DNA from 3 places in the Paenibacillus sp. AR247 genome. Region 1 is predicted to be linked to each of the others. Evidence: predicted binding sites of a transcription regulator. Region 1 holds the regulator's gene; each other region holds the start of a gene.
What was found. Region 1 encodes Rex, which represses fermentation and respiration genes when NADH is low (regulators of the CRP and FNR family bind a similar motif). Its sites were predicted from a motif close to TTGTGAAATATTTCACAA; they were not measured.
Positions count from the first base shown of each region.

Region 1 (10,550 bases):
CCTGCTGGGAAGGAGCCGATTGCTGGAAAAAGCCCGGGTACCGTTTACATCTGCCGCCGTGGACGGTTTCCTGTCCAGGATCGGCGACATCCCTTCCAAGGAGATCGCTGTCAGATGGGCCCTGCTTATGCTGGCTTGCGGGTTATCCGGACAGGATGCCGGAAACCTGATGCGCCAGTATACGTTTTCCAACGATGCCCGCGAGAGGGTGGAAGCCCTTTTGTTTTTGGACGAAGAGGTAAAAGGGTTGAACCGCGAGACGCATCTTAGAGAGCAGTGGGTAGGTCTGGTACTAAAATACGGCAAAGAATCTATCCGGCGCTGGCTCTTGCTCTGCTCGGTGCTGCCGCAGGAGAACAGGGGGACGGCAGCGGATGAGCTGCTGGCCCACGGGCTGAATTGGATGGACGAAATGAAGATTTTCCACCTGCACGAGCTCCAGATCGGCGGCTCCGATTTGATCGCGATTTCGGGCAAGAGGGGCGGACCTTGGGTGGGAGAACTGCTGAAGCAATTGCTGTTTAAAGCGGCGGCAGGCATGCTGCCCAATACGAAATTGGATTTGACAGAAGAAGTGAGACGGGTGATGGTTACCGATGAAAAAGGCTGAGACCCTTTTGGATATACTGCTGGATGCGGAAGAATTTGTTTCGGGCGAGGAGATCAGCCGGCGGCTGTCGGTCAGCAGAACCGCGGTCTGGAAACAGATCAACAAGCTCCGTGAGGCAGGGTACGAATTTGAAGCGGTTCCTCATAAAGGCTACCGGATTGTCAGCAAGCCGGACCTGCTGGATCGGCAGGAGCTGGCGCAGCGGATACAGTCTACAGTGATGGGATCGCAGCTGAAAATATTGGGGACGACGGTATCAACGCAGGAAGAAGCGAAAGCGCTGGCTGAGGAGGGGGCGCCTGAAGGCACCCTGGTCATTGCCGAAGAACAGACCGGCGGCAAGGGGAGGATGGGCCGCAAATGGTTTTCGCCCTATGGAAAAGGCATCTGGATGAGCCTGGTCCTTCGGCCCGAGCAGCCGCTCCATTACACACCGCAGCTTACCCTTTTGACCGGAGTGGCGGTGTGCCGGGCGGTCCGCAAGGTGACCGGCGTCATGGCCGGCTTGAAATGGCCGAACGACCTGCTGGTCGACGGGCGGAAAATTTGCGGCATCTTGCTGGAGTCGGCGGCGGAGGACGAGCATGTCCGCTACTGCATTGCCGGCATCGGAATCAGCGCCAACCTGGACCCTGACGATTATCCGGAAGAGCTGACCGGGGTCGGAACTTCCCTGAAGATCGAGGCGGGTGAGCCGATCGACCGGATGTCGCTCATCGCTACGGTGATGGAAGAGTTTGAAATGCTGTACGAGCTGTACCGCAAAGACGGATTTCAGCCGGTCGCCTCGCTGTGGGAGGCGCTGTCGGTAACGCTGGGCAAGCGTGTGTCGATTCAGACGGCACGCGGGCCGATCGAAGGAATGGCCGACGGGCTCGATGCAAGCGGCGCGCTTCGGGTTCGTACCGATTCGGGCGAGCAGATTCCTGTTTTTTCCGGAGATGTCGAACTTAGACGATGAAAATATAATGAACTTTTGGTATAATGACATGTAGAGGCGGTATCGACGAATGATCGAACTGCACTCTGCATGTTTTTGTTTGAAGAACACCCTCATAACTGCAAATGGAATATTGCCGTTACGTTGGATTCTGCTCTGAGCCGGAAGGACCGAGACAGAAGGGACGATCGCAAGTGACCCTTTATGCCCTTTCGGACCTTTTTAGTGACACACTTAAAAGGTTTTTTTGTTTTTATCCTATTTTTCACACTCATCGAAAGGGGAAGAAGCACAATGGCAAACAAACAACCACTGAATATCGTGAAAATGAAAAAGATGAAGGCGGATGGCATTCCGCTCTCCATGGTAACTGCCTATGACTATCCTTCGGCGAGCTTGGCGGAGGAAGCCGGCGTGGACATGATCCTGGTCGGAGATTCGCTCGGGAACGTGGTGCTCGGTTATGATTCCACGCTGCCGGTGACGATCGACGACATGGTGTACCATACGAGATCGGTTGTCAGAGGCGCCGGGCATACATTTATCGTGGCTGATATGCCGTTTATGACATACCACGGAAGCATCGACAGCACGCTGGACAACGTCAAACGCCTGATGCAGGAAGGTCATGCCCATGCCGTGAAAATGGAAGGCGGACGCGAGATCTGCACCGCGGTCGAAACGATCGTCAAAGCCGGCGTTCCCGTGCTCGGCCACATCGGCTTAACGCCGCAGTCGGTGAACCAGATCGGGGGTTACCGGATTCAAGGTAAAGACGAGGCGGATGCCGCCAGATTGCTGGAAGATGCGAAGGCTCTAGAAAAAGCAGGGGCATTCGGTGTCGTACTTGAACTGGTAACGGAGGAAGTGGCCCGCTTTATTTCCGAGCAGCTGTCGATTCCGACCATCGGGATTGGCGCCGGGCGGTATGTCGACGGCCAGGTGCTCGTATTCCATGATTTGTTTAAGTACGCATCCCCGTATCGCGACAAGCGTTTTGTCAAAACCTATGGTGACATCGGAACGATCGTTCGCGACGGGATCAGCCAGTACGTTCATGACGTGAAGAGCCGCTCTTTTCCGGATGAGACCCATGTATTTACGGCAGACGATCAGGTCGTCGAGAACTTGTACGGCAAAGGAAAGGAGAAGGTGGGACGCGCATGAAAGCTGTAAGAACGATCGAAGAACTGCGCAGCGGTATACGGGCGCTACAAATAAATTTGGGACCGGAAGCCACGGTCGGCCTGGTTCCAACGATGGGTTATTTGCATGAGGGGCATGCCAGCTTAATCCGCCGTGCCCGCGAAGATAACGGTATTGTCGTCGTCAGCATTTTCGTTAACCCGATCCAGTTCGGTCCGGGTGAGGATTACGAAACTTATCCGCGTGACGAAGCAAGAGATCTGGCACTGGCCGAAGCGGAAGGGGCGGACCTGGTCTTCCTTCCGTCGGTGGAGACGATGTATCCGCAGCCGACCAAGACCAAAATCATGGTATCGGACATTACGACCCGTCTTTGCGGCGCCTCCCGTCCGGGACATTTTGACGGCGTGACGACGGTGGTGAGCAAGCTGTTCAACATCGTTCAGCCCGATAAAGGATATTTTGGAATGAAGGACGTGCAGCAGGTCGCTGTGCTTCAGCAGATGGTACAGGATCTCAACATGAACGTGGAGATTGTTCCCTGCCCGATCGTACGCGAGGAAGACGGCCTAGCTCTAAGCTCGCGCAACGTGTACCTGAGCGAAGAGGCACGCCGGCAGGCGCTGGTGCTGTCACGCTCTCTGCGCGAGGCTGCGGCCGCTGTGAGCGAGGGGACGGCGGTAACCGCCGGGGACATTCGAAACCTCTTGCAGCGCGTCATCAGCCAGTCTCCACTGGCCGATATCGAATACGCCGAGGTCGTGTCTTTCCCTGGGCTTCTGCCTTATCCCGATGACGAAGAAATCAGCCGTAAGGACGAGGCCGTCCTGATGGCCCTAGCCGTCCGTTTCGGTCGGACGCGCCTGATCGATAACCGTTTAATTAATCCCAAGGAGGCGAATTGACCGATGTACAGAACGATGATGAAATCCAAAATCCACCGTGCGACCGTTACCGAAGCGAATTTGAATTATGTGGGAAGCATTACGATAGATGAAGATTTGATGGAAGCCGCCGACCTGCTGGAGAACGAAAAGGTCCAAGTGGTGGATAACAATAACGGGGCGCGTCTGGAAACCTATGTCATCCCAGGTCCCCGCGGGAGCGGTGTGATTTGTTTGAACGGGGCGGCAGCCCGCATGGTTCAGCCCGGCGACACCGTCATTATTATATCCTACGCCGTCATGTCCGATGAGGAAATCAAGAGCCACAAGCCGACGGTAGTTTTTGTGAATGAATCCAACAAGCCGATGAACACGATGAGCAAAGAGGTTCACGCCACGATTATTTAAGGACTGGTCATGTATGTGCGGGGAAGCTAAGACAAGGAATGGCAGCCCGGAGCGGGAATGAAAAAGCCCGGGTTAACAAAAAATGAGTTCAGGTGACCGCACTGATTTCATTTTTGTTAAGGTGGGATGCAGCCATGTTTCAGCATGTATTCGCGGAAATGAACAACATGTTAGACGAAATCGTGAAACATTACCCCACAGCGCAGGAGGCCCAAAAGCATCAGCTGATTCAAAAGTGGAATTTGCTCAAAACGATGAGCGACGGCATCATAGAAGAATGGTTGTCTTTTGAAGAGAAAATGGGCGCTTTCCGGGAGCAGGCCAAGATCGCGCCTGTATTTCCGCAGCATGAAACGCCCGAGGTCGAGATGGATTCCTTTATCCGGGGGCAGGGATATTTCAAGCTGCTGATGTACAGGCAGGCGGCCCAGCAATTTGCGCAGGTGATTCTCGAATTCCCCGACAGCTTTTTGGCCCGGATGTACTTGGCCATGGCGTATTTGCACCTGGAGGAGCCGGCGGAAGCCCGCCATCATTTCCAGTGGATTCTGCCGCTTGCCCAGCATCCCAAGCTGAAGGCGATGGTGCTGAATGCGCTTGGCTGTGTCGAGGCGATGCAAGGGCAGCTTGGCAAGGCCCAGGATTATTTTACGCTGGCGCTTTCGCATGATCCCTCGTTCCCGGATCCGTTAATGAATCTGCAGGTTTGCCAGCAACAGTGCGGTCAGCTTCAGTATGGAAGCCAGTTAATATCGCTGATGTAATGCATGTGAGAAGACGATGCCCGCTGCACGGAAAGCGCCGGGTGTCGTCTTTTTCTATAGAACCGGAAGTTCAAGTTTTTCCTTCCTTGAATTTTCAAATGTGAAATCTTCTGTTATGCTGTTAAGGAGACTGGACGAAAGGATTTAGGAATCATGAAATTTGCCGTACTTGACTTCGAAACGACAGGCAACCAGTCCGCAGACGAAATAATTCAAGTTGGACTTGCCATTATAGAAGAGGATGGGACGATTTCAAAGGTGTATGGCTCTTATGTCAACCCGGGTATCGAAATCCCTCCGTTTATTACGGGACTTACCGGCATTACGAATGAGGATGTGGCCGCAGCTCCGGCCCTGGAAGAAATGATGATGGAGCTCGTGCCGCTGCTCGACGACGTGGTCCTGGTGGGGCATAATGTAGCATTCGATTTTAATTTTTTGCAAAACGCACTCGACCGGTGCGGCTATTTGCCGTTCTCTGGGCGGATTTTGGACACGCTCGACCTGCTCAAAATATGCTTCCCTTCGCTGACTTCCTATCAGCTGGGCATGGTGACCGGACACTTCGGTCTTCAGCATGACCGGCCGCATCAGGCCGACAGCGACGCTTTGGCAACGGCATACGTTCTGTTGAAGTGCCTGGATGAGCTGAACGGCCTGCCGTTGATTACGCTGCAGCGGCTGGCCGAGCTGTTTGCCGATGAGGACAGCGACCTCGGCTGGTATTTCGACGGCCTCTGCCAGGAAAAGGAGCGGGAACCTGCTCAAGACCTGAACAGCCACACCTTTTACCGCCAGCTGGCGCTTAAGGTGGATGACTGGACCGAAATGGCTCCGCCGCGCGACGAAGTGGACGACAATCCGCTCAAAGGCGTCGAGTTTAAGGAATATTTGGCCGAGATCGAAAAACGGCTGCGCGATATTATGCCTCATTACGAGGAGCGTGAGCCGCAGACGATCATGTTCGACCAGGTGATGAATGCGCTGGATCAGGACAAGCATCTGCTGATCGAAGCCGGGACCGGGACGGGCAAGTCGCTCGGCTACCTGATCCCCTCGATTTATCAGAGCGTGAAGCAGGACCAGAAGGTGATGGTCAGCACGCATACGATCAACCTGCAGGAGCAGCTCCGGGAGCGGGATATCCCACTCTTAACGCAGGTCGTGCCCTTCCCTTTCAAGGCAGCTGTGTTCAAGGGCAGACAGCACTATTTGTGTTTGAGAAAATTTGAACATAAAATAAACAGAAGAGACTTTATCAATCCGAAGGAAGACACCATCACAGCCGCCCAGATGATCGTCTGGCTCGCCCAGACCGAATCGGGTGATGACGAGGAGCTGAGCCTCGGTGGCCGTGCGGGAGACTTCTGGGAGACCGTAAGCAGCGACTCGGACTCCTGTCAGGGCCGTGCCTGCCCTTGGTTCCGCAAGTGCTATTACCATCGGGCCAAGCATGAAGCCGGAATCGCGGATGTCGTCATAACGAACCATTCCAAGCTGTTTACGGACGTCAAGGCAGGCCATCAGCTGCTGCCTTCCTACGAGCGGCTCGTGATCGACGAAGCCCATCACCTGGAAGACGTTGCCGGCAAGCATCTCGGACTTCATTTGAAGTACTTTACGGTCGTCCATACGCTGACACGGCTCTATAAGGACGCCCGGAGCGGGCAGCTGCCGGCTCTTCGCCAGCTGCTTCAATCGTCGGCATATGAGCAGGCCGGTGAATGGACCGCCGTTATCGACCGGATGAGCGAGGATTTGGTCGATGTTAAAGAGCACTGGGACAAGCTGAGCGAATTGCTCTTCGGTCTGCTTCCGGAACGGAGCGACGCTGCTCCCGGCGACGGCGGCCAGTATACGCTGCGCCTTCAGCCGGGGAAAAAGCCGAAAGAGTGGGAGACGCTGGCGGCGCTCGAAAACCAGATTTTTGTCACGGTAGGGGAAATCGTCCGCAAAGGCGAAAAGATGCTGTCCGAATACAAGGAGGAGCAGGATGATTACGGTTCCGACAGCCTGATCACCGATATCGGCGGGCTGCTCAAGGACCTCAGCTCCGAGCGGGAGAATCTCCGGTTCTTTATGACGCTGAACGACGAAACCGTCGTGTACTGGATGGAGGCGAGCGGCCATTTCCGCAGCAAATCGCTCCAGCTGTACGCTGTTCCGGTTGACGTCAGCAAGCAGCTCAAGGAGCTGTTTTTTGATAAGAAAAAGAGCGTCATCCTGACGTCCGCCACCTTATCCGTAGATAAATCGTTCCAGTATATGATCGACAACCTTGGACTGCAGGAGGACCAGGACAGCGGACGCCTTGTGACGGTCCAGCTTCCGTCCCCGTTCCGGTATAGGGACCAGGCGCTGCTCGTCATTCCGCGGGATTTTCCAAGCGTGAAGGGAAGCGTCGGGGACGCCCTGTTTGTCGAAACGCTGGCCCGCTCACTCGCGGACGCTGCGATCGCGACCCACGGCCGGATGCTGGTACTGTTCACCTCGTACCGCATGCTGCGCCAGGTATACGAGCCGCTGAAAGAAGCCCTTGCACAGAGCGACATCGCCGTGCTTGGACAGGGCGTAGACAGCGGCAGCCGCACGAAGCTGATCCGGCGGTTTACGGACAGCAGCGCTTCGGTGCTGCTTGGAACGAGCAGCTTCTGGGAAGGCGTGGACATCCCGGGTGAAGCACTGACGTGCCTGGCCATCGTCCGGCTTCCGTTCCAGCCGCCGAACCATCCGCTGGTGGAAGCGAAGAGCGAGCTGCTGCAGCGCCAGAAGAAGAACCCGTTCATGAAGCTGTCGGTCCCGCAGGCCGTCATCCGCTTCAAGCAGGGCTTCGGGCGGCTGGTCCGCACCGCCCATGACCGGGGCATCGTCATCGTATACGACACGCGCGTCATCGAATCGTATTACGGGAAGTACTTCCTGTACTCGCTGCCTGGACCGAAAATGGAGCATATGCAGACAGACCAGATGGTTCCGCGCATCTCTGAATGGCTTCATCAGGACGGTGTGTCTTAAATGAGTCCATTAGATAGAATGAACTAAAGCGGTTTGAACAGGAAGTTCAATGAAAACTTTAGTTCAATCTATATAACCAAATAAATATTCAAGCCGTTCAATAGGGGGAACATGCATGAAATCGGAGAAAATATCCGAGGCGGTTGTCCGCAGATTGCCTATTTATCTTAGATATCTAAATGAGCTGAACAAGCGGGAGGTGGCCACGGTCTCCTCCCAGGAGCTCGGGCAGAAGCTGGATCTCAACCCGGCGCAGATCCGCAAGGATTTGGCGTATTTCGGGGATTTTGGCCGTAAGGGGATAGGGTATGACGTGTCCTATCTCATCGAGAAGATCCGTCAAATTCTGAATTTGGACCAGCAGATCAACGCGGTGCTGGTCGGAGCGGGGAATCTTGGTCAAGCTTTGTCCAACTATAACTTTTACCTGAAGGAAAATATGAAGATCGTGGCCGTGTTTGACGCCAATCCGTCCAAAATCGGCACGCGCATCAACACCTTGACGGTACAGGCCATGGATGAGCTGAAAGAAACGATACAAAGCAAAAATATCCGGATCGGGATTATTACCGTCCCGGATTTCGAAGCGCAAAACGTCGCCGATCAGCTGATTGCGGCCGGGATCGAAGCGATTCTGAATTTTGCGCCGACGATTCTTGGCGAAGCATCACGTGACGGTATCACACAACCCTGGCAGCAACCTGAAGCTGGCGAGCGGTGTGGCCCGCGTTACCGACATGATGCAGGCAGGCATTACGGTTTCCCTGGGAACCGACAGTGCGGCGAGCAACAACAATTTGGACATGTTTGAAGAAATGCGCCTTGCTGCTTTGATACATAAAGGCGTCTCGGGAGATCCGACGGCGGTTCCCGCGGCGGAAGCGCTGCGTATGGGCACGATCTACGGAGCCCAATCCTTGTTCCTGGAGGGAGTCGGTGCACTTGAGGCTGGAATGAAGGCGGATTTTATCGCGGTGAATACGGACCAGGCTCATTTTCTGCCGCGTACGGACTTCATTTCACACGTCATTTATTCGGCCAGCGCGAAGGACGTTGAGCACGTCTGGGTGGACGGAAAGCAGGTCGTGAAGCACGGCAGCTGTCTCACCCTGGACGAGGAACGCATCCGGAGGGAAGCCCAAGCGGCTTTTGAAGGTCTTCTCTCCCGATAAGACCGGGATGATTAGCTCACCTTTCAGAAAGGAAGTTCAGGTTGAAGAACAAGAAAAAATGGATCTTTCTCGGCATTGTCGCCCTGCTGCTGATCATTTTCGGCGCTTACCGTTATTTTATTTACGTGCTGCAGGATCAATGGAGCGAAAAGGACACCGCTATTGCCAAAGCGAAGCAGGAAGCCGGAATCGTGTCGGTCGCCGATGCCCAAAAGTCTGTGTGGGACCAGAACAGCATCTACTGGGTCGTGGAAGGAACGAACAAGACGGGCCAGGAGGTCATGGTCTGGGTGCAGTTCACCGATCAGGGAAAACCCAAGGAAGGCCAGAATACCGTGCATCAAGAGCTTTTGAGCAGCGGTATGTCCAAAGAGAAGATGAAGGCCAAAATCAAAAGCTCCATTCCCGGCATTAAAGATATGCGCCTCGTACCGGGTGTCTATAACGGAGAATACGTATGGCAGCTGTTCTACAAAGTGAAAGATCACTATTACTATCAATTTTACCGGTTCAGCGACGGAGCGGAAATCGGCAGCCCGTTCACGCTGCCCAATCGATGATTTTGTTTAAACGGCCATATCATGCAGAAAGAACCCCATCCTCAAATGGGGTTCTTTGGCTTACAAAGGATAATATTTAAAATATATTCACACTTTACCTTCGATTTAGTATATACAATGTGATATACTCTTATTTGTATTGAAGAGATATATATGACGAACAGCCCGGATTGTACTATAATTAGAGGATAGCGTTTTTCAGTAAAATTCAGGAGCCCGCTTCAGCTTGGAAGATGATTTTTCTGCTCTTTATTGAAAAACATGGTATATAGAAGTGTGGTCAGATGCGCGTATTCAACGAAGAGATGCTTGTGTTTCGCGACAAGCGCAAAACCATCCATCGAATCGGACTGGAACAGAAGCATGGTGACCGACCAATGGACTTGAACCAATAACGAAATATTTATTTTTGTCATCTAAAGTTTACTTTTTTTTTGCTTTGCCATTTCGAAAGGGGGACAACAAGTGAAATTGCGTCCATTGCCTATTATTATAACTGTTGTGGTTTCGGTAGCCGTACTGTTTGGCGGCTGGTTCTTTTATCGGCAAACGACCCTGCAGGGTCCGCTGCAAAAGATCGTCAGCAATTATCAGGGCGTGAATAACGCACATTTTAATATTACCCGCGATCAGGTGGATTTGAAACTCGATTTGAAGCCGAATGTAAATTTGGCTGATTTGGCGGATAAAATCTCCACCGAAGGCAAATCCGTCGTCGGCACCCGGGCGCTGAAGTTCGATTTTGTGGATCATTCATCGGACAAGCTGAACCAGTATTGGGATAAAGCGATGTTCTCTGTAGCCGAAGCGATGGAAAACAAGCGCTATACGGAAATTCCGGTCAAGCTGCAGGATCTGGCTAAGGGTACCGGAATTCAGACGAAAGCCGAAATGGACACGAAAAATGTCTATATTACGCTGACGGACGGCAGCTCAAGCAAGTTTCTTGTTCTGCCCCGTGATCCCGGCAAGATGGGAGTGTGGGAATAATGCCTAGATTGCTGAAGGAAGTTTTGATCGGATTTGTGCCGGTATTATTCATTTTTCTAGC
Region 1 covers NZ_PCZT01000006.1:2,936-13,485, forward strand. The annotation lists gene CPT76_RS04885 (CCA tRNA nucleotidyltransferase) at 1-610, shown strand, start outside; gene CPT76_RS04890 (biotin--[acetyl-CoA-carboxylase] ligase) at 597-1,571, shown strand; gene panB (3-methyl-2-oxobutanoate hydroxymethyltransferase) at 1,845-2,717, shown strand; gene panC (pantoate--beta-alanine ligase) at 2,714-3,601, shown strand; gene panD (aspartate 1-decarboxylase) at 3,605-3,988, shown strand; gene CPT76_RS04910 (tetratricopeptide repeat protein) at 4,123-4,752, shown strand; gene dinG (ATP-dependent DNA helicase DinG) at 4,906-7,767, shown strand; gene CPT76_RS04920 (redox-sensing transcriptional repressor Rex) at 7,883-8,578, shown strand; gene CPT76_RS04925 (amidohydrolase family protein) at 8,475-8,939, shown strand; gene CPT76_RS04930 (cell wall elongation regulator TseB-like domain-containing protein) at 8,981-9,499, shown strand; gene CPT76_RS04940 (hypothetical protein) at 9,965-10,489, shown strand; gene CPT76_RS04945 (AAA family ATPase) at 10,489-10,550, shown strand, end outside.

Region 2 (9,269 bases), on a different contig from region 1:
CAAGGCCGCTGATATGATCGACATCCAGATGGCTGATGACAACAAGGTCAATATCTTTCGGGGTAAGCCCGCGCGCCTGCAGCTGTTCTCTGACAGAGCTGCCGGCAGGCAAATCGTATTCGATGAACTGCCATAAATCGCTGCCCAGGTGCTGCTCCGGCCGGGTTCGTATATCCTCATGCCATCCGGCATCGACTACAACGCGCCGTCCACTGGGGTGCTCAATCAAATAGCTGGACAGCGGAACCTCGGACTGGAATGATTCGCCCCGCTGATTCACCGGAGGGATGCTGTCCAGTTCCTTAAATGCAAGCGAGCGGTCATATTTCAATCGGCCGGTATGAAGTACCTCCACCTTAACAAAATCGTTCATAATAACTCCCCTCCCTAGATCGGTTATCCGCATTATCCAATGTTTAGCGATTTTCGGGAAGAAGGCACTTTAAAGTGATATACGAACCCGAAAGTTCGTGCCGCACTCCAGGAACAGCACAAAAAAGCCCGGCTTAAGCCGGACTTCATGTCGTTCCATTCTGTTCATCACGTGGGGTTTGCCGCGCTGCCCGCTTCCTCGATCTGCTTAATGACATCCGTCAGCGTAATGCCATCCAGATACCGCTCCAGCGCGGCTTCACCACCGCTGTATATCTGATCCATAATTCCCTCGATATTGGAAGCCACTTCACAAGGCAGCTCCTCTCCGCCTGAACACCAGCTCGGCTTCAAGGATCCTCTTGCAAGCAGACGGTACAAATCACCCAATGTGACCTTCTCGGTGCCCGGATTCAGCAAATACGCCCCCGCCGACACCTTCCTTGGTCGTTACATACCCTGTTGCGCAGCAGTCCAAGCACTTTCCGAATCCGTGCCGGATGCGTGCAGACACTCTTGGCAATCTCTTCACTGTTAGCCATTCGTTCTTCTTTCAAGCTAAGAAGGGTTAAACAATGGACGGCAATGTTGAACTCACTATTCATTTTCGCTCCCCCTTATTACTGTAATTATATGGTTTACAGTTGCTTGTGTCAACCGGATTGCCAGGGTTTGGAACGTTTTCCGTTGAAAAATAAATAAAGGACGTTAACGAGACTGCCGGGGCTGTTTTGTTTTTCCTCCGGACCAGTATGCTTAGTTTGACTTAAATCCCCTTGGATTAAACCTCCTCTCCTGACAGATCCAGCGATCGTTTTCCCGGCTTTGAAAAGTTTGTTATACTAAAGCGGGATCCTGTCCTTTAGATCTAAGGCTGCAGGCTCCCTAAATCCTGCGTGAAAGAGGTTGTGTAAACCATGATCATTCAGTTTATTCGTTACCGTTAATGTAAGGTACAGATAACAAAAGCCCCGTTTTTTTAAAAATACTGACGAGGGTTTATTTGTCTGTGCCTTTTTCATTCAAACGGAAAACGAATGAATGGGGTGTTTTTGGTGCACAACGCTAAATTAACCGTGCTCACCGGACTGATATCCCGGCATGAGCACCTGTTTCGCTGCCCAATCTGCTCCCGCCCATTGAAAATGGACGGATCTGGCAGCATGATTTGCGGCAGCCGGCATTGTTTTGACCTGTCCAAGGACGGCTACATCAACTTGATTCCGCACGCCGTGCGGTCCAAATACAACAAAGACCTGTTTACTTCACGGCGGGAAACCAGCCGCCACGGATTGTTTGACCCGCTGATCGATGCGATTCGCAACAAAATTGAGGATGCGGCGCCTTCTCGATCGAGGGAATTACGCATTTTGGATGCGGGATGCGGCGAGGGCTCCCATTTGGCGGCGATTCTGTCTGCCCTGCAGAAGCCGGATGCTCCAGACATCCTCGGCGTGGGCGTAGATATCGCCAAAGAAGGGATTCGCCTGGCCGCCAAGTCGGGCGTCCCCGCCATCTGGTGTGCGGCCGATCTGGCTGGCAGCCCGTTTGCCGACCGGCAGTTCGACGTCATCCTGAACATCTTGTCTCCGGCGAACTACCAGGAGTTCCAGCGCCTACTCCAGGATGATGGCCTGGTAATCAAAGTCATCCCGGGGAGCCGATATTTGCAGGAAATCCGCGCCTTGTTCCAAGGTGAGGCTGCAAACCGGCCGTCTCCGGCCGAGGGGTTTACCGACGGATGCACAATCGACCGACCATATCCTACTGCCGACAGCACCACCCGACGGCTCGTTCCTGCTACCGGGCGTACCGCCGAATTGTTCGGCAGGAATTTTGCCAGCGTGGATGTTCAGCATGTGGAATACGGCATGCTCGTCGCCGGGGAAGCTTTGGAGCATCTTTTGCGCATGACCCCGCTCTCTTGGGGCGTACCGAAAGAGGCCATTCGGAAGGCTGCCGGGCAAGGCCCCCTGCGTGTCACCTTTGATTATGTAATGTTGTGCGGCGGGATGAACGAATAAGTGATCGGTCTTATCGACATCAAAGCCCCTATCGGCTAGCAGCGGCCGGTAGGGGCTTTTTTTATACAAAGATTCGGTTATCGGGGTGGGCTGGGAGATCGTCATGGGGCCTCCCAATAATCCTCCGGATTCACGTTTTCCAGTCCCTTGATGGGCTCGCCTTTCGGCAGGTCGAAGGACCAGTTGACGTTGGTGTACCACTTGTCGGTGACCTTGCGGATGAGGGTCGCTTTTTCAGGAAGGGTTGTTAAGCCTTCGACGATGAAGCCGGGGTCGCCGTTGACTTCCTGAAACTCGTTCAATCCTCCATAAGAGCCCCTAAAGCTTGCGGGAAATTCCCTACCTGATTTTTCGTCTCTCATCACCCATTCGTCATGGGAAAACATATTTCTGAATTTTCCTTTCACCTGAAGCAAACCAACCGTTTCTTTCTCGAGCGAATTCGGATCTTGGCCAATCTTCATGCTGCTGATCGTTAATGAATCCCCTTGCCCTTTAAACTCTACAGGCTTCAAAGACAATTCAAGAGGATGAAATTGCACCGAATCGTCACTTATCACAGGAATGGAATACCCGTCCAAAACAAACCTTACCTTCTCGCGGTCATAGGGAAGATACTTAAACGTGTAGTACCAGTGAAGCGTATCTCCATCCAACTGAGGCTGTTGCGCAATCAACGTTTCCATATGCGGACTTCTATGGTTATTGACGCTTGAAAAGTCATTTCCATTCTTATCCTCAAAATGGTACATGAGAAGCATATTCTCCAAACCTGATTCCGGGACCAGCTTAGCCAGCTTTCCATCTAATGAAGCAGATAGCTCCAGCCGTACAGCACTTGGCGTTCGTACCAGCCGTTCCATCTTAACGTGTAATCCATCTGGTGTAGTATACTGCTGATCCAATAGCGTTACTTTAGTCAGTTCATTCGCTTTTTTCATATCCAGGGAAAATTTGAAGTTCCAATTCCCCTTAACGACCTTATGGGAAAACAGCTTCCGCCCAATTTGGGTAATCTTCCCTTCCACGGTGAGCGTATCGGATTTAACTCCGTCCGGGAAAAGTGAAGATACATTTTCAATTACGGCGGATCCCCCTAAAGAATAAAGCTTTGCCACTTCTTTGCCCTCGGTATCCTTAACTGTAACTTGGCTCCAGTCTACCTTGTTTACCACTGGCTTCCCATTCGGGTCGGTAATTTTGACTCCCATCATAATCCGGGCCGCATCCACAACAACTTCATTAATTTCTAATGTATATCCTTTGTCCTTTACTTTGATATGCGGATTTTGGACAAGTCCGAGTGTTTGAGAATCCAACAGCCCAATATCCGTATTATCCCTCGCAAATATCGACCTCACCCAATCCGCTATCGAAGGCTGGGCGTAAACCGTTAGTGCGGCGGCGACGATCAGTAAGCAGACTGCGGCCAGAGCGGCGCGGCGAATGAACGGGGATCGCCCCTTTTTCCTTAACAAAATCGTGTCTGGCTCGTTCTCCTCAACTGCAGGCTCAATCGGGACATCAGCCAGGGAAGCCATCACCTGCCGGGTGAAATCATCCGTCAACTGCTCCGGGTACAGCGCCTGGCTCCAGGCCTCCTGCTCCTGTCGGACTTCTGCCATCAATGCCTGACAGCGAGAGCAGTTCTGCACATGGATATTTAAGCCAGCCCCAGCAGACGCTTCTTCAAGAATGAACTCTTCCATCTGAGCACGATTCAAGCATTTCACGGCTGATCCCCTCCTTTCCCTTTAGCTTTTTTTGCAGCTGCTTTCTGGCCCGGTGCAGCCGGTTGCGAACCTGATCCACCGTCAGACCCGTGACACTGCCGATTTCGTCATAGCTCAGCTCATTTGTGTACCGCAGTAGAAACACCAGACGGTATTGTTCAGGCAGTTCCCGAACTAACTGCAAAGCCTCCTGCCGAGCTTCCTTCCGAAGGAGAGCCCTCTCAGGCGTGTTCTCATCCCGTACCGCTTGGTAGGCTTCTTCCTCCGGGGCCTGCGGAAACGACTTCCGCCTTCCCGCATCCCGCAGCACATTCACCGCGATCGTATACAGCCAAGACGCAAAGCTCGATTCCAGGCGGTAGCTGGCCAGCTTGCGGTACGCTTTGACAAAAGCCTCCTGCGTATAATCCTGGGCATCCTGATGACCCGCCCCCATACTCCGGAGCAGACCGTAGATTTTGTTTTTATGCGCATCGACCAGCTCGGCAAAGACTTCCTTGCGCCCCGCCAACACCTGCTCGATCAGCATGCTTTCCCGTTTCGGGTCTATCATGACGATCCTCCCTGCTTTAATAGCCATCTGAATCTATAGACGGCATATGAGGACGAATGCTCTCACTTTCTGGAAAAAACATCTGTTAATCGGTCGAACAGATGCCAAAGCGGATTGTCCCAACTCTCCCCGACTACCCGATCAGGCGCAAAAAAGTCCGCCACACTGAACATCACAGCGGCGGACTCGAGAGGGATTTTCGGAGTCAAAATCCCCAAAATCACAAAAAAATGAGCCCTTCAGCGAAGGAGCTCCAAATCAGATTAGACATATGAAAGGGTTTACAATAGGTATTATAGTATAAATCTTCCTGATTGAAAACGCTTTTTTATCCTTTAATTTCATTTTATCTCATGCGTACTGTATATCATATATCTCTTATACCTCATGTCTCGTCTTACCTTCATGTCCTCGTATCCTCATGTCCTAGATTTCACATGTTTCTCATTACATGTTTTCCATCACATATTTACCAATTTTTTTACACATCTCCGCCAATTATTTTTAAATGGGGTATTGCCAAAACTAATATCATTAGTTATTATACTAATATGATTAGTCTTGAGGAGGAGTTATCCATGAAAATGACGACCGTTCAGCAAGTAACCCAGGTTGCTTTTATGCCCCGCTTGTTCCCCGTTAATGTGTATCTGATTGAAGAAGAAGACGGGTTGACCCTAATCGATGCCGGCATGCCTTTTAGCATAAAAGGCATCCAGCAAGCCGCCGCCCGCCTAGGCAAACCGATCGTAAGAATCGTTCTTACTCATGCACATGGCGACCATATCGGGGCATTCGACCTGCTGAAGGCGGCTCTTCCTCAAGTGACGACTTATATTTCCCGCCGCGACAGCCGCCTCCTTGCAGGCAGCAAGGAGCTCGAGCCCGGCGAGCCGCAGGAGCCGATCCGCGGAGACATCCCTGCCCCGGGCAAGGTCACCACGAAGCCTGACGTGCTGCTGGAAGACGGAGACCGCATCGGGTCGCTGCTGGCCGTCGCCTCCCCCGGACACACGCCGGGACATATGGCGTTCTACGACACGCGCAGCGGCGTACTCATCGCGGGCGACGCCTTCCAGACCCGCGCGGCGCTGGCCGTATCCGGCCATATGCAGCCGCTGTTCCCTTTCCCGGCGATGGCCACCTGGAGCAAGGCCACTTCCATCGCCAGCGCCAAACGGCTGGCCGGTCTGAATCCGACCTGGCTGGCGGTCGGCCACGGCAAAATGATTCCGCAGCCGACCGATAAGATGGCTGTCGCCATTTCCCGGGCCGAGGAGGCCTTGAAGAAGGGGGCGGTCTAATGGTGCGCCGCATGGGGCTTGACCGCGAAACCCTGCTGATTGCCGCGGCCGAACTGGCCGATGAAGCCGGATTGGATAACCTGACGCTGTCCGCTTTGGCCCAGAAGCTCGGCGTCCGCTCCCCTTCCCTGTATAACCACGTGAACGGACTGCCGGACCTGCGCAGCGCGCTTGCCGCTTACTGCATGCAGCATCTCGTCGATTTGATGCGCGACGCGGTCATCGGCAAATCGGGCGAGGAAGCGATCCTGAGCTTGAGCACAAGCTACTTGGCATTTGCCCGTCAGCGCCCCGGCCTCTATGAAGCCTTTTACAAAATCGAAGCGTCGGATTCCCCGGAAACCGCAAAGCTGGGTGAGCAGCTGTTGAGCATCTTTATCCGGGTTCTCGAACCCTACGGTCTCGGGGAACAGAACACATTGCATACGATCCGCGGTCTGCGGAGCCTCCTGCACGGCTTCGCCTCCCTGGAACAGAACAATGGCTTTCAGATGAAGCTGGATTTTGACGAGAGCCTGCATTTTGTCATGAGAGCCTTTCTGAAAGGACTGGAATCCGGCGCATAACCGCCCGGCAGGCTTGCCCTCAAGGCTTGGTAAAGATGTCATATGACGTTCAAGTTTACTTCTCTATTTGTGTGATATACTATTAGATGTGATTAATTATATTGACAAGAGGGGAGTCCTTGAACGTGCCTCATATCAGTCCCTTGTATTTGCAAATTGGAACAACCGTGGGGACGTTGGTTTTGGCCCTGATGACCATATTCATCCGTCTCAAGGCGAGCCACAGACCCGTTACGATAAAGAAAATACTAATTCCGCCGATGGGCATGGCGACCGGTTTCCTGATGTTCGTCGCCCCGGCCGTGAGAATCCCGCTGTGGTGGGCGCTCATCGCCTTTTTAGTCGGCTGGTTCCTGTTCTCCTATCCGCTGATACGCAGCACCAAATTTGAAGTAAACGGAGGACAGGTCTTTGCGCAGCGCTCCAAGAGCTTTATCATTATCCTCTTCGCCCTGCTGGCCGTCCGCATGCTGCTGCACCAGGTGATTGAGGAATATGTATCGATTCCGCAGACCGGCGCCCTGTTCTTCATTCTGGCCTTTGGCATGATCCTCCGCTGGCGGATTTTCATGCTGAGACAGTACCGGAAGTATGCGCCCGCTGCCGTAGATTCGGTATCCGATCCCTTAAATCCGGCGGAATGATCCCATGATCGATACTAAGCCAACTAACGTCTTCCACGCAGGGTTTCCTGCCCGGGGCAAACGATAAGCCAATTTCCTTAAGATAAGGAGATTGGCTTTTTTGATATCAGAAGACATTCCTCAAAAAATAAACCCGCCAATGCATAGCACCGGGCCGTTTGGAAAATGCTTAAAACGAATGAAATAAGCGGGTCCGCTGCGCTGGACGCCCGGCCTGCAAGCTCTTTTCCAATCGATGGCGGCGATACCATGTATATTTTTTCACATTTCTTTCGTAAAGTGGTCCTTTTTACGATCATTTATGTTAACATTAGGAGGACGATAGTGACTAGGCCTTTTCGGACGGAAAAGGTCTTGTGGCTTGTAGATACTCCTTCGAAGGGAGTCTATGAGCTCCTTTTCATTATAAAAATACTTAAGCACAACTGCTTACGCAAAGGAGAAATGGACATGTCAGAAGCAATTTCTGAACAAGAGACACAAAACGTGTCTGTCGGCAAGGAACAAAACGACGTGCTGGACCAGCTGCTCAAACCTGAGGTGCAGGAATCCCTTACGATTCTGGTCGACCAGCTTCCAAAGCTGACTGAGCTTGTGAATCTATTGACAAAGTCTTATGACTTCGCTCAAACCGTTGCTACCGACAAAGTGCTGAAGAGCGACACCGTCGGCGCGATCACCGAAATTGTGGAGCCTGTGAAGCATTCGGTGAAGAACATCGCCGCTACTGTCATCGAAGCGAAAGACCGCGCTGAAGACAGCAACGAAGTGATCGGTCTTTTTGGTCTGCTTAAAATGCTGAAGGATCCGCAAGCTCAAAAAATCTTCCGGTTCCTGAACGCTTACCTTCAAATCTCTGCGGAAAAAGCAAAACAACAATAATCTTTTATACATCTAACCAGTAAGGACGGAGGAAAAACCATGTCAAAACATATTGTCATTTTGGGTGCCGGTTACGGCGGCTTGCTTGCCGCTCTGACCGTACGCAAATATATGAACAAAGATCAAGCACGGGTTACGGTCGTGAACCAATACCCTACGCACCAAATCATTACCGAGCTGCACCGTCTGGCTGCAGGCAGCATTGCTGAGAAAGCCATCGCTATGCCGCTCGAAAAACTGTTCAAGGGCAAAGAAGTCGACCTGAAGATCGCAACGGTCAACTCTTTCTCCGTAGACAGCAAAGAAATCAAACTTTCCGACGGTTCCAGCCTGTCTTACGACGCTTTGGTTGTCGCACTCGGAAGTAAAACGGCTTACTTCGGCATTCCAGGGCTCGAGCAGTACAGCTTCGTGCTGAAGTCTGCTGAAGACGCGCTGAACATTCATAAGCACATCGAAGACCGCATCCGCGAATACTCCAAAACTAAAAACGAAGCTGACGCAACGATCCTCATCGGCGGCGGCGGCTTGACCGGCGTTGAGCTTGTCGGCGAAATCGCTGATATCATGCCTGGTCTGGCTAAAAAATACGGCGTAAATCCAGCCGAAGTGAAGCTGCTTCTGGTTGAAGCCGGCCCTAAAATCCTGCCTGTACTGCCTGATCCGCTCATCGAGCGCGCGCAAAGCAGTCTGGAAAAACGCGGCGTAACCTTCCTGACAGGATTGCCTGTAACAAACGTGGAAGGCAACGTGGTTGACCTGAAAGACGGTCAAAAGATCGTAACCAACACCTTCGTATGGACCGGCGGCGTGCAAGGCAACCCGCTCGTAGGCGAATCCGGCCTCGAAGTAAACCGCGGACGCGCTACCGTCAACGAATTCCTGCAATCCACTTCCCATCCGGACGTGTTTGTAGCTGGGGACAGCGCCGTTGTATTTGATCCAAGCGGACGTCCACAACCGCCAACCGCGCAAATCGCTTGGCAAATGGGCGAGCTGATCGGCTACAACCTGTATGCCCTGCTCGAAAACCATGCGTTCGAAACATTTGCTCCGGTGAACTCCGGTACGCTTGCAAGCCTTGGCCGTAAAGATGCCGTTGCTACCATTGGCGAAAGCAACACATCCCTCAAAGGCCTGCCTGCATCCCTGATGAAGGAAGCAAGTAACATCCGTTACCTGTCCCACATC
Region 2 covers NZ_PCZT01000024.1:185,731-194,999, forward strand. The annotation lists gene CPT76_RS31690 (N-acyl homoserine lactonase family protein) at 1-373, opposite strand, end outside; partial or broken gene CPT76_RS42525 (RrF2 family transcriptional regulator) at 541-977, opposite strand; gene CPT76_RS31700 (putative RNA methyltransferase) at 1,428-2,396, shown strand; gene CPT76_RS31705 (DUF4179 domain-containing protein) at 2,498-4,129, opposite strand; gene CPT76_RS31710 (RNA polymerase sigma factor) at 4,086-4,682, opposite strand; gene CPT76_RS31715 (MBL fold metallo-hydrolase) at 5,261-5,986, shown strand; gene CPT76_RS31720 (TetR/AcrR family transcriptional regulator) at 5,986-6,552, shown strand; gene CPT76_RS31725 (CcdC family protein) at 6,678-7,196, shown strand; gene CPT76_RS31730 (helical membrane plugin domain-containing protein) at 7,647-8,078, shown strand; partial or broken gene CPT76_RS31735 (NAD(P)/FAD-dependent oxidoreductase) at 8,118-9,269, shown strand, end outside.
Region 2: the regulator Rex is predicted to act here: its motif matches at 7,446-7,463, upstream of CPT76_RS31730 (helical membrane plugin domain-containing protein).

Region 3 (10,550 bases), on a different contig from region 1:
GCAGGCCAGGCATTGCTCTTCGGTCGTGCACTCGTAAGCTTTCGGACAGGTATAACAGCAGTGGATCATAAACGTCGTCAGGTCGCGGAGTCGATTGATCTCGGTCATCACCGTTCACCTCTTCTCGTGATAGGACTGCTCATCCAGGTCATGATGCGAAAGACTGCCAGAGTTGTGAAACACTTCACATCATCGGGCGGAAGAGGCCGGGCTCCAAAGTTACAATGCTTGAAAGTCCGGCATTCGTGCTCTTTTCGGCTTCCCCCTGCAGTTTCATTATATATCCGAACATGAGTTGAAACTGTGACCTATATTACACTTGTGGCGTTCAAACGCTATTTTTCGAAAAATAACCGGATTTCCCTGCGCGCATGCTCCGGCGAATCGGATCCGTGGATGACATTCTCTTCAACGGCCAGCCCGAAGTCGCCACGGATCGTGCCGGGAGGCGCCTCAGCCGGATTGGTGGGACCGATGAGGGAACGCGTGTTAACCACCGCTTCCTTCCCTTCCACGATCATGGCAAAAACCGGTCCGGACGTAATATATTCGACCAGTTCTTCAAAGAACGGCTTGTCCTGAAGATGGCCGTAATGCACGCGCGCCGTTTCCTGGGAAATTTCCATGATTTCGCCGCGCAGCAGACGGAGTCCCTTCTTCTCAAAGCGGCTGACGATTTCGCCGACCAGCCCCCGCCGGACGCCGTCGGGTTTAATCATGACGAATGCTTTTTCGCTCATCGTTGTCATCTCCTTCTAGCCCCCATCTTACGGGTTAAGTCGAAAAAAAGAAGTGAGCTTTCTCACAGTTTCGCCGTTGATTTCGGCAGCGTCAACGTTACCGTCGTCCCGCTTCCCGGCGCGGAGTCGATCCGGAGACGGCCGCTGGCAATCCGGGCCCGCTCCGCCATACTGAAGCGTCCCACCCCTTGGGTTGGCAGAGACGGCTCGAAACCGGCCCCCTGGTCGCTGATGCGCACGGCAACCTCTTCTTCTTGCTCCCTGATCTCCACCTCAGCTTCGGAAACGTCGGCATATTTGGCGATATTGGTCAGCGCCTCCTGAATGACCCGGTAGATCACGGTTTCCTTCTGGATATCCAGACGCTTGCGCAAATTGCATTCAAACGCAACCTTGATCCCATAATGGGATGCATAGTTTTCGATATAAGTACGGATCGCAGGGACGATGCCGAGGTCATCCAAAACGGACGGCCGCAGTTCCCAGGCGAGCCCCCGGACTTCCTCGATCACCCCCGCGACGTGCTCACGGATCCCGCGAAGGTCTTCTTTCTCAGGCTCTGGGGAGGCAATGGCCCGGTCCAGCTGGATTAGCAGGGAAAATAAGCTCTGCCCGATGCCGTCATGGAGCTCGCGCGAAAATTTACGCCGCTCTTCTTCCTGAATGGTCATGACCTTGGCCAGCGTTTCCTGCAGCTCTTCCTCCACCTTTTTCAGGCGGGTGACTTCGTTGCGGATGGCCAAATATTGATAAGGCTTCCCGTCCTCGCCTATGAACGGGACAATCGTCGTGTTCACCCAATAATAAGTCCCGTCTTTGGCCCGGTTCCGGATATCTCCGGTCCAGACCCGCCCGGAGGAGATGGTGCTCCACAAGTCGCGCATAAACGCTTTGGAATGCGTCCCTGAATTGATGATCCGGTGGTCCTGGCCCAAGAGCTCGGAGCGGTCGTATTTCGAGATTTCGCAAAATTTATCGTTGACGTATTGGATCTTCCCCCGGCGATCGGTCACCGCCACGATCGAAGACTCGTCCAGAGCGAATTTGACATCCGCCAGCTGTTTCAGCGATTCCCGCAAGTCCGTGCGGAACCGGGATTCCGGGAGCTGCTCATCGAGCTGGGACAGAAGCGACTCGACATGCTCGGCGATGATCTTCCTTCCGGGTTCCGGTTGTTTATTCAAATTGCAGCAGCCCCTTCTTCATGGCGTATTTGATTAGCTCTGGCCGGGTTTTCAGCCCCAGCTTCTCCATCAGATTGCTCTTATGCGTCTCGACGGTCTTGACACTGATCACGAGCTGCTCGGCGATTTCTTTGTTGGCATAGCCCATGGCCGTCAGCGACAAGACCTCCTTCTCGCGTTCCGAGAGGCCGTCGAACAAATCGGTGCTCTCGCCCCTCCGCATCTGCTCCACATATTCGTTCATCAGCCGCTTCGTCGCCGTCGGATACAAATAGGCGTCACCTCCGGCGACCGTGCGGATCGCGGTAAGCAGCTCTTCATGGGGCGCGCTCTTGAGCACATATCCCGCGGCGCCGGCATGAATCGCCCGGAACAAGTATTCGTCGTCGTCATGCATGGTCAGAATGAGAACCGCCACGTCCGGCAGCTGCTGCTTGAGCTCGGTCGCCGCCGTTAACCCGTCCTTCCCGTGAGGCATGCTTAAGTCCATCAGGACAACGTCCGGCTGATGCTCAAGGGCCATGCGGATGCCTTCGTCCCTTGGATGCTTCAGCCGCCACCTCAATGTCGGGCGCCGCGCTCAGCAGCATGCGAAGCCCGGACCTGACCATGGCATGGTCGTCCACAATGATAATGTTGATCATGGCGTCCTCCTTTTGCTTTTATGATCTAATCATATCATTTCTTGCCGGGTTCACAGGCGCTTCGTCCGGATAGCGCGGACTTGATCCACGCCGTCTCCGTCTTGGCATATGCCCTGCCATCCCGTCTCCCTAGCAATAGAATACCGCTGCTGGCAGTGGAATGGCCAGTGGTTACCGGAAATGCCATACCGGAGAGCAGCTTTTCGGCGAGCATAACCGGACATTCTTCACGCATGAACGGGTTTTCCCCTTCGTGAGCCGTATATACCGTGCCATGGCGCATCACCATGCCGCCCAAACCAACGCCGGGCTTGATCATCATCTGCCGCACCCGGACATTGCTGCCCCCCAGGATGCGGTCCCATCCCATCCTGCGGGAGCTGCCGGCCGGCTGCGCATAAGCGATGAAATCGCTTCCGCTTTTCAGGCGAATCCATTCCAGCCGGCGGTCGAATTCGTCGTCTGTCACTGCCCTTTCCATGCATATCCCCCTCTATCGAGTCGTGCGCTTCATGAACATCGATATTCCTATTTTCCCAATAGTTCTATTGAAAATAGAAACGTCTAGCGACGTACATTCTATGAATCCGGACCGCGTTTAGTTGAAGTTTTTTTGCGAGATCCGGATGTTTAGCCTCGTCCGTTTATATTTTCTGATTTCTAAAAAAGCCCGCCTGTTTGATGTAAGGGGATCCCCCGATTCCCCGCTCAGGGAGCTGCCACCTATATATGCAAAACGGCCAGCTTGGTTTGTAATGTGGGCTCACTCCGTACGGAATGCCTGCTGCGCAGCAAAAGGAAGACCAGGCAGCAGCTGCCCGGTCTTCCCTACTCCGGTCCGGATTACATACGGCATATTTCTTTCGGACAGTTCTCGCAGCGGCAAATATCACGCAGATAGTGAAGGTCCTTGATAATGATATGGCCATCCACCGTTTCGATCACGTCTTCCTTTTTCAAATCGCTCAGCATCCGGTTCACACTTTCGCGCGTGGCCCCGATCATGTCGGCCATTTCGGAATTGTTGATTTTCAAATCGATATAGACGCCTTCTTCCCGCTCCGTTCCATACGAATTCCCAAGGCGAATCAACAGCGAACAGAGCGCTCCCGTCTTGCCGAACATCATGAGATCGCGGAATTTGGTTTGCGTCAAACGATGCATCAGGCCCATCCATTTCATGAACTCGACGGCCAGATCGCCGTGCTGCCAGAGCAGAACCTCCAGGTCTTTGCGCTGAATGACCCCGACCTTGGCATCCTCCATGACCTCGGCGCTGAAGCTGTGCACCGAATCCTGAAACGGATCCATCTGTCCGACCAGATCCCCTTCATGATGCAGATACAGCGTCAAAGCCCGCCCGCTGTCCGAGGTCTTCGTCGTTCTCACCCGGCCCTCGATGATGAAATACAGCTTGTCGGCCGGATCGCCTTCCCAGAACAGGCAGCTGCCCTTTTCCGCGCTGCGCTTATACATGATGCTCTCCAGCTTCTCGAAGCTCTCTTGTGACAGCAGCGGCTCCAAGCCCTCCCGGCGATGCTTCGCCTGTGTTCCCGTCACGGTCTGCCCCATCGTTCATTTCCCCTTCCGCACATCTTTGCCTTTATCATAACCCTTCGGGATGGATTAACCTATCGGGGGATGCACTGATTTTTCATAGGGGTAACCCCCTGATCCTATGAGAAAAATCACACCCTAACTCGGTAAGTCGCTTAGGGCAGCCCCGTCAACGGAACGACGTAGCGCTCAGGAAATATCCGGACGGATTCGGAAGGAACCGAGGGGCAGAGAGTAATCCGGCGAACGATTCGGCAATAGCGCCGGGGCTAAGGGCTGCCGCTTCCTATTCCCGGCACGCTTCTCGCTATTATGACCGGGACGCCGCCACCCTCCGCGCCGCTTCGATCAGCTCTCTTGCGCGCTCCACCTCGCGGTCGGTTGGCGTAGGCACCTCTTCCAGCGCGTACGTTCTACCTAACTGCTGCCATTTGTATACGCCCATCCGGTGATAGGGCAGCAGCTCGACTTTCTCCACATTGCGCAGGTGTCCGATAAATTCCCCCAGCAGCGTCAGATCTCCTGCCTGATCGGTGATCCCCGGTATCAGAACATGTCTAATCCATACCGGCTTCCCGATGGCGGACAGCCATGCCGCAAATTTCAGGATCCGGTCATTCGGCTGGGAGGTCAGCCGCTCATGCTTCTCGTTGTTCAGCTGCTTCAGATCGAGCAGGACCAGATCCGTATACTGCATCAGCTCGCCTGCATGAGACGGTTCGCAGAAACCTGAGCTGTCGAGCGCCGTATGCAGGCCGAACCGCTCCTTGCAAGCCTTGAACAGCTGCGCCACAAAAGGCGCCTGAAGCGTCGGTTGCCCCCCGTCACCGTGATGCCGCACCCGAGCTTTTATAGTAAGGCACATAGGGTTCGATTTCCCGGAGAATCTCCTCGACGGTAACTTGGCGTCCTCCCTTCGTATCCCATGTATCGGGGTTATGGCAAAATTGGCACTGCAGCGCGCAGCCCTGCATGAACAGGACGAAGCGGATGCCCGGTCCGTCCACCGTACCGAAGGTGTCCATGGAATGTATTCTGCCTTTCATGCGGGCCACGCTCCTCTCTTGATGACAACTTTTGATTTCATTGCTTTATTGCTTTGCGAATCGTAACGGTAACGCTCAGATCTCTCCGTGGAACGTGCGGCTGATGACATCCAGCTGCTGCTCCCGCGTCAGCTTAATGAAGTTGACCGCATACCCGGATACCCGGATGGTCAGCTGCGGATAGTTCTCCGGATGCTCCATTGCATCCAGCAGCTGCTCGCGGTTAAAGACGTTGACGTTCAGATGATGTCCGCCGCTTGCGGTATAGCCGTCCAGCAGCGCCGCCAGGTTGCTGTGTCTGGCTGCGTCCTCTTTGCCGAGCGCCTTCGGAATGATCGAGAATGTATTGGAAATGCCGTCCAGGCTGTGCTCGTAAGGGATTTTGGCAACCGAAGCCAGCGAAGCGAGCGCGCCTTTGCGGTCGCGTCCGTGCATCGGGTTCGCGCCCGGTGCAAACGGCTGTCCGGCCTTGCGGCCGTCCGGCGTGCTGCCTGTCTTCTTGCCGTATACGACGTTAGACGTAATCGTCAGAACCGACATGGTCGGAATCGCGCCGCGGTATGTTTTATGCTTGCGCAGCCGGTTCATGAACCCTTCTGCCAGCTCCACGGCGAGCTGGTCGACTCGGTCGTCGTTGTTGCCGTATTGCGGATACTCGCCTTCGATTTCAAAATCGACCGCGATCCCTTTTTCGTTGCGGATCGGGCGAACCTTCGCGTAACGAATGGCGCTCAGGCTGTCGGCCACGACCGACAGGCCGGCGATGCCGCAGGCCATCGTCCGGACAATATCCCGGTCATGAAGGGCCATTTCGATGCGCTCGTAGCAGTATTTGTCATGCATGTAGTGGATGACGTTCAGCGTGTTGATGTACAACTTCGCCAGCCAATCCTGGATGACGTCGAACTTCGCTTTCACTTCCTCATAGTCCAGCACCTCGGACGTGATCGGCGCGATGGCCGGTCCGACCTGGGCGCCGCTCTTCTCGTCGACGCCGCCGTTGACGGCGTACAAGAGCGCCTTGGCCAGATTGGCCCGGGCTCCGAAGAACTGCATCTGCTTGCCGATCCGCATCGCGGATACGCAGCAGGCGATGCCGTAATCGTCGCCGAAGTGCGGACGCATCAGGTCGTCGTTCTCGTACTGGATCGAACTGGTCTCGGCCGACACTTTGGCGCAGAACTTCTTGAAGTTCTCCGGCAGCTGTGCCGACCACAGCACCGTCAGGTTCGGCTCGGGCGCAGGTCCCAGGTTGTAGAGGGTATGCAGGAAGCGGAAGGAGTTCCGCGTCACGCGCGTCTTGCCGTCAAGCCCCATGCCGCCGACCGACTCGGTCACCCATGTCGGATCGCCGCTGAACAGCTCGTTGTAGTCCGGCGTGCGCAAAAATTTGACGATCCGCAGCTTCATGACGAAATGGTCGACGATCTCCTGCGCCAGGCTCTCCGTCAGCGTGCCTTCCGCGAGGTCGCGCTCGATATAAATGTCCAGGAAGCTGGATACCCGGCCGAGGCTCATCGCCGCTCCGTTCTGCTCCTTAATGGCTGCCAGATAAGCGAAGTAGAGCCACTGCACCGCCTCTTTGGCGTTCATCGCGGGTCTCGAGATATCATGTCCGTAAGATGCGGCCATCGCCTTCAGCTCGCCGAGGCTTCGGATCTGTTCGGACAGCTCTTCGCGCAGCCGGATGACGTCTTCGCTCATCTCGTCGACTTCGAGCTGGAGCAGCTCCTCCTTCTTGCCCTGGATGAGGCGGTCGACACCGTACAGCGCCACGCGGCGGTAGTCGCCGATAATCCGGCCCCGTCCGTAGGCATCCGGAAGGCCCGTGATAATGCCGGCCTTGCGGGCTGCTCGCATCTCGGACGTATAGGCGTCAAACACGCCTTGGTTATGCGTCTTGCGCAGATCGGTAAAAATGCGCTCCAGCTCCGGGTTCAATTGATACCCGTATGCATTGCAGGCATCGACGACCATCCGGATACCGCCGAACGGCTGAACGGCACGCTTAAGCGGTGCGTCGGTCTGCAATCCGACGATGGTTTCCTTGTCTTGGTCGATGTATCCCGGTGCATGCGAGGTTATGGTGGAGACCGTGTTCACGTCCACGTCGTGAACACCGCCCCGCTCCCGCTCTTCCTTCAACAGCTGGCTGACCTGCTCCCACAGCTCCAGCGTGTTCTCTGTTGGCGGCGCAAGGAACTGCTCATCGCCCTCATACGGTGTGAGGTTGCACCCGATAAATGAATTGATGTCAATATTCTTCTGCCAGCTGCCTCCCGCAAAACCGCGCCATGCCTCCTCGAATCCAGCCCGGTTCTTTACTTCGCTTTCTTTCATCGCCATGATCAAGCACCTCCGTTTTCTATGCTTTCATGTTACTTTTTTCACAGGTTAAAGACAGTGATTTTTCTCACTCTTTTCACTTTTCTCACCATCTTCGCTGCCGCATATTTTTATTTGAACGATTTTGATGCTTTCCCTTCGTCAGCCAAAAGTTCGGTCAGCGCATCTCCCCAAGCATCTTCGAGTGTGCGAACGAAGCCGCCGTCCATGCCTTGATATCCGAAATCCGTTTCCGCAACCGTCAGATAACGAAGCTGGCGAACCAGACCCTCAGCTTCCGTATGGCCGCTCTCCAAAAACTGCCCAAAATACACGGCGCAGGAGCGTTCATAAATACCGTGAAGCGGATGGAGCCTGCCGCCGATCATCGGCAGGACGGCGTCGAGCCCGTCCTCCAGCCTCAGCGCCATCAGCTCAGCGGCGTCGGCCGAGGGATACGGCATGTGGCACCCGATGATCCACACGGCCCGGTGTTTAGACAGGGAGAGGCCCGCGTGCATGCCGCCAAGCATTCCTTTTCCGACATAATAATCCGTAATGATCCGGATATCCCGGTCCACCTGGCGAAGCAGCGGCCGGGGATCGTCCGTCACAATCGTAATCTCGCCGCAGCACTTCCGCATTTCACGGATCTGCCGCTGCAGCAGCGTTTCTCCTTGAATCATCCGGAATAGGGTAGGTGCGCCTTTCGTAGAACCCATGATTGCCGCCTGCCAAAATAACGCCGGACAGCATATGAATCACTCCTTTCCACTGCGATCAACGCACATCACGATTCTGAAACAGAAGGCTGCCGACGCTTTCGGTCGGCAGCCGGCTGGATCATGCGGTGCAGCTCCTAGAATTTGCCGTAGAAGGCGTTCCGGTAAACGTCCGCCAGTTCGCTGACCAGCGGCATCCGCGGGTTGGCCGTCGTGCACTGGTCTTCGAACGCACGGTCGGCCAAATAATCCACTTTGGCCTCGAAATCTGCCGGATCAAAGCCGAGATCCTGGAATTTCTCCGGAATGCCCAGCGACTGGTTCAGCTTGCGCACCGCCTCGATCAGGCTGTTGACGCCTTCCTCTGTATTCCGGGACGGCAGACCGAGGATCCGGGCGATTTCCGCATAGCGCAGGTCGGCCACGAAATGGTTGTATTTCGGGAAGGACGCGAACTTCGTCGGTTTCTGCGCATTGTACCGGATGACATGCGGCATCAGGATCGCATTCGTCCGCCCGTGGGCCGTATGGTACTGGCCGCCCCACTTGTGGGCCAGGCTGTGGTTGATGCCGAGGAAGGCGTTGGCAAACGCCATGCCGGCAATCGTCGACGCGTTATGCATCTTCTCCCTGGCCAGCGGATCCGCCGTGTGGAAGGACTTTTCCAGATTTTCAAACACCAGCCGAATCGCATGAAGCGCAAGCCCGTCGGTGTAATCGCTCGCCATGACGGAAACGTACGCCTCGATGGCATGCGTAAGGACGTCCATGCCGGTGTCGGCCACCGCCGTTTTCGGCAGGCTGTACACGAATTCCGGGTCGATGATCGCCACGTCCGGCGTCAGCTCGTAGTCCGCAAGCGGATACTTCGTGTTCCCCTCCTTCTTGTCCGTGATGACCGCAAAAGAGGTCACTTCCGAGCCGGTGCCCGAAGTGGTCGGGATCGCAACAAACTGGGCTTTTTCGCCAAGGCGCGGGTATTTATAGACCCGCTTGCGGATATCCATGAACTTCTGCTTCAGCGAATGGAAGCTGGTGTCCGGATATTCGTAGAAGAGCCACATCGCCTTGGCCGCATCCATCGGGGAGCCGCCGCCAAGTGCGATAATGCAGTCGGGCTTAAAGCTCTCCATCAGCCTCGTGCCGCGCTCTACCGTCTCGACGGACGGATCCGGCTCCACGTCGGAAAACACTTCGAACGCTACCGGGTTGACGCGTTTGCGCAGGTAGTACTCCACCTTTTCGACGTATCCCAGCTTGACCATCATCTCGTCGGTGACGACCAGCACACGGGAAATGTTCGGCATTTTCTCAAGGTACTGCGTCGCGCCCTTCTCAAAATAGACCTTCGGCGGAACCTTGAACCACTGCATGTTGACCGTCCGGTAGGCCACGCGCTTCACGTTAATCAGGTTCACCGACGTGACGTTGGACGTCGTCGAGTTGTGTCCGTACGAACCGCAGCCGAGCGTCAGCGACGGCAGGTTCGTGTTGTAGATGTCGCCGATCGCCCCATGCGTCGAAGGCGAGTTGACGATCACGCGCCCGGTCTGCAGGCGGTTGGCGAACGCCTGGATGACGGCGTCATCGTTCGAATGGATGACGGACGAGTGTCCCATGCCGCCGAATTGGACCACTTCGGCCGCGCGCTCGATGCCCTGCGCCGCCGTCTTGACCTTATAGCAGGCAAGCACTGGGCTCAGCTTCTCTGCGGACAGCGGGTAGGCCTGACCGACGCCCGCCAGCTCGGCCACGAGGATTTTGGTGTCCTGCGGCACCTGAATGCCGGACATTTCGGCGATTTTTACCGCCGACTGGCCGACGATGACCCCGTTCACCGCGCACTTCTCGCTGTTGATGACCAGCTTGGACACGGCCTCGGTTTCGGCCTTGTTCAGGAAGTAGCAGCCGCTGTCCTTCATCAGCTTCCGGACCTGGTCGTACACCGGCTCCTCGATAATGACCGCCTGCTCGGATGCGCAGATCATGCCGTTGTCGAACGTCTTCGAGAGAATCAAGTCGGTCACGGCTTGCTTCAAATCCGCAGACTGCTCAATGAAGCAGGGAACGTTGCCAGGTCCAACGCCGAGCGCGGGTTTGCCCGTGCTGTAAGCGGATTTCACCATCGCCGAGCCTCCGGTTGCCAGCACGAGCGCCACATCGGTGTGGTTCATCAGCAGCTGCGTCGCTTCCAGGGACGGCGTTTCAATCCACTGCACGCAGTGCTCCGGCGCGCCGGCCGCGATTCCGGCGTCACGCAGCGTGCGGGCTGCTTCAGCGCTGCACTTTTGGGCGGAAGGGTGGAAGGCAAAGATGATCGGATTGCGCGTCT
Region 3 covers NZ_PCZT01000009.1:2,054,983-2,065,532, forward strand. The annotation lists gene CPT76_RS18115 (hypothetical protein) at 1-108, opposite strand, end outside; gene ndk (nucleoside-diphosphate kinase) at 336-740, opposite strand; gene CPT76_RS18125 (sensor histidine kinase) at 803-1,924, opposite strand; partial or broken gene CPT76_RS18130 (response regulator transcription factor) at 1,917-2,568, opposite strand; gene CPT76_RS18135 (hypothetical protein) at 2,603-3,049, opposite strand; gene CPT76_RS18140 (Crp/Fnr family transcriptional regulator) at 3,412-4,140, opposite strand; partial or broken gene pflA (pyruvate formate-lyase-activating protein) at 4,436-5,171, opposite strand; gene pflB (formate C-acetyltransferase) at 5,247-7,517, opposite strand; gene mobA (molybdenum cofactor guanylyltransferase) at 7,628-8,218, opposite strand; gene adhE (bifunctional acetaldehyde-CoA/alcohol dehydrogenase) at 8,356-10,550, opposite strand, start outside.
Region 3: the regulator Rex is predicted to act here: its motif matches at 7,547-7,564, upstream of pflB (formate C-acetyltransferase).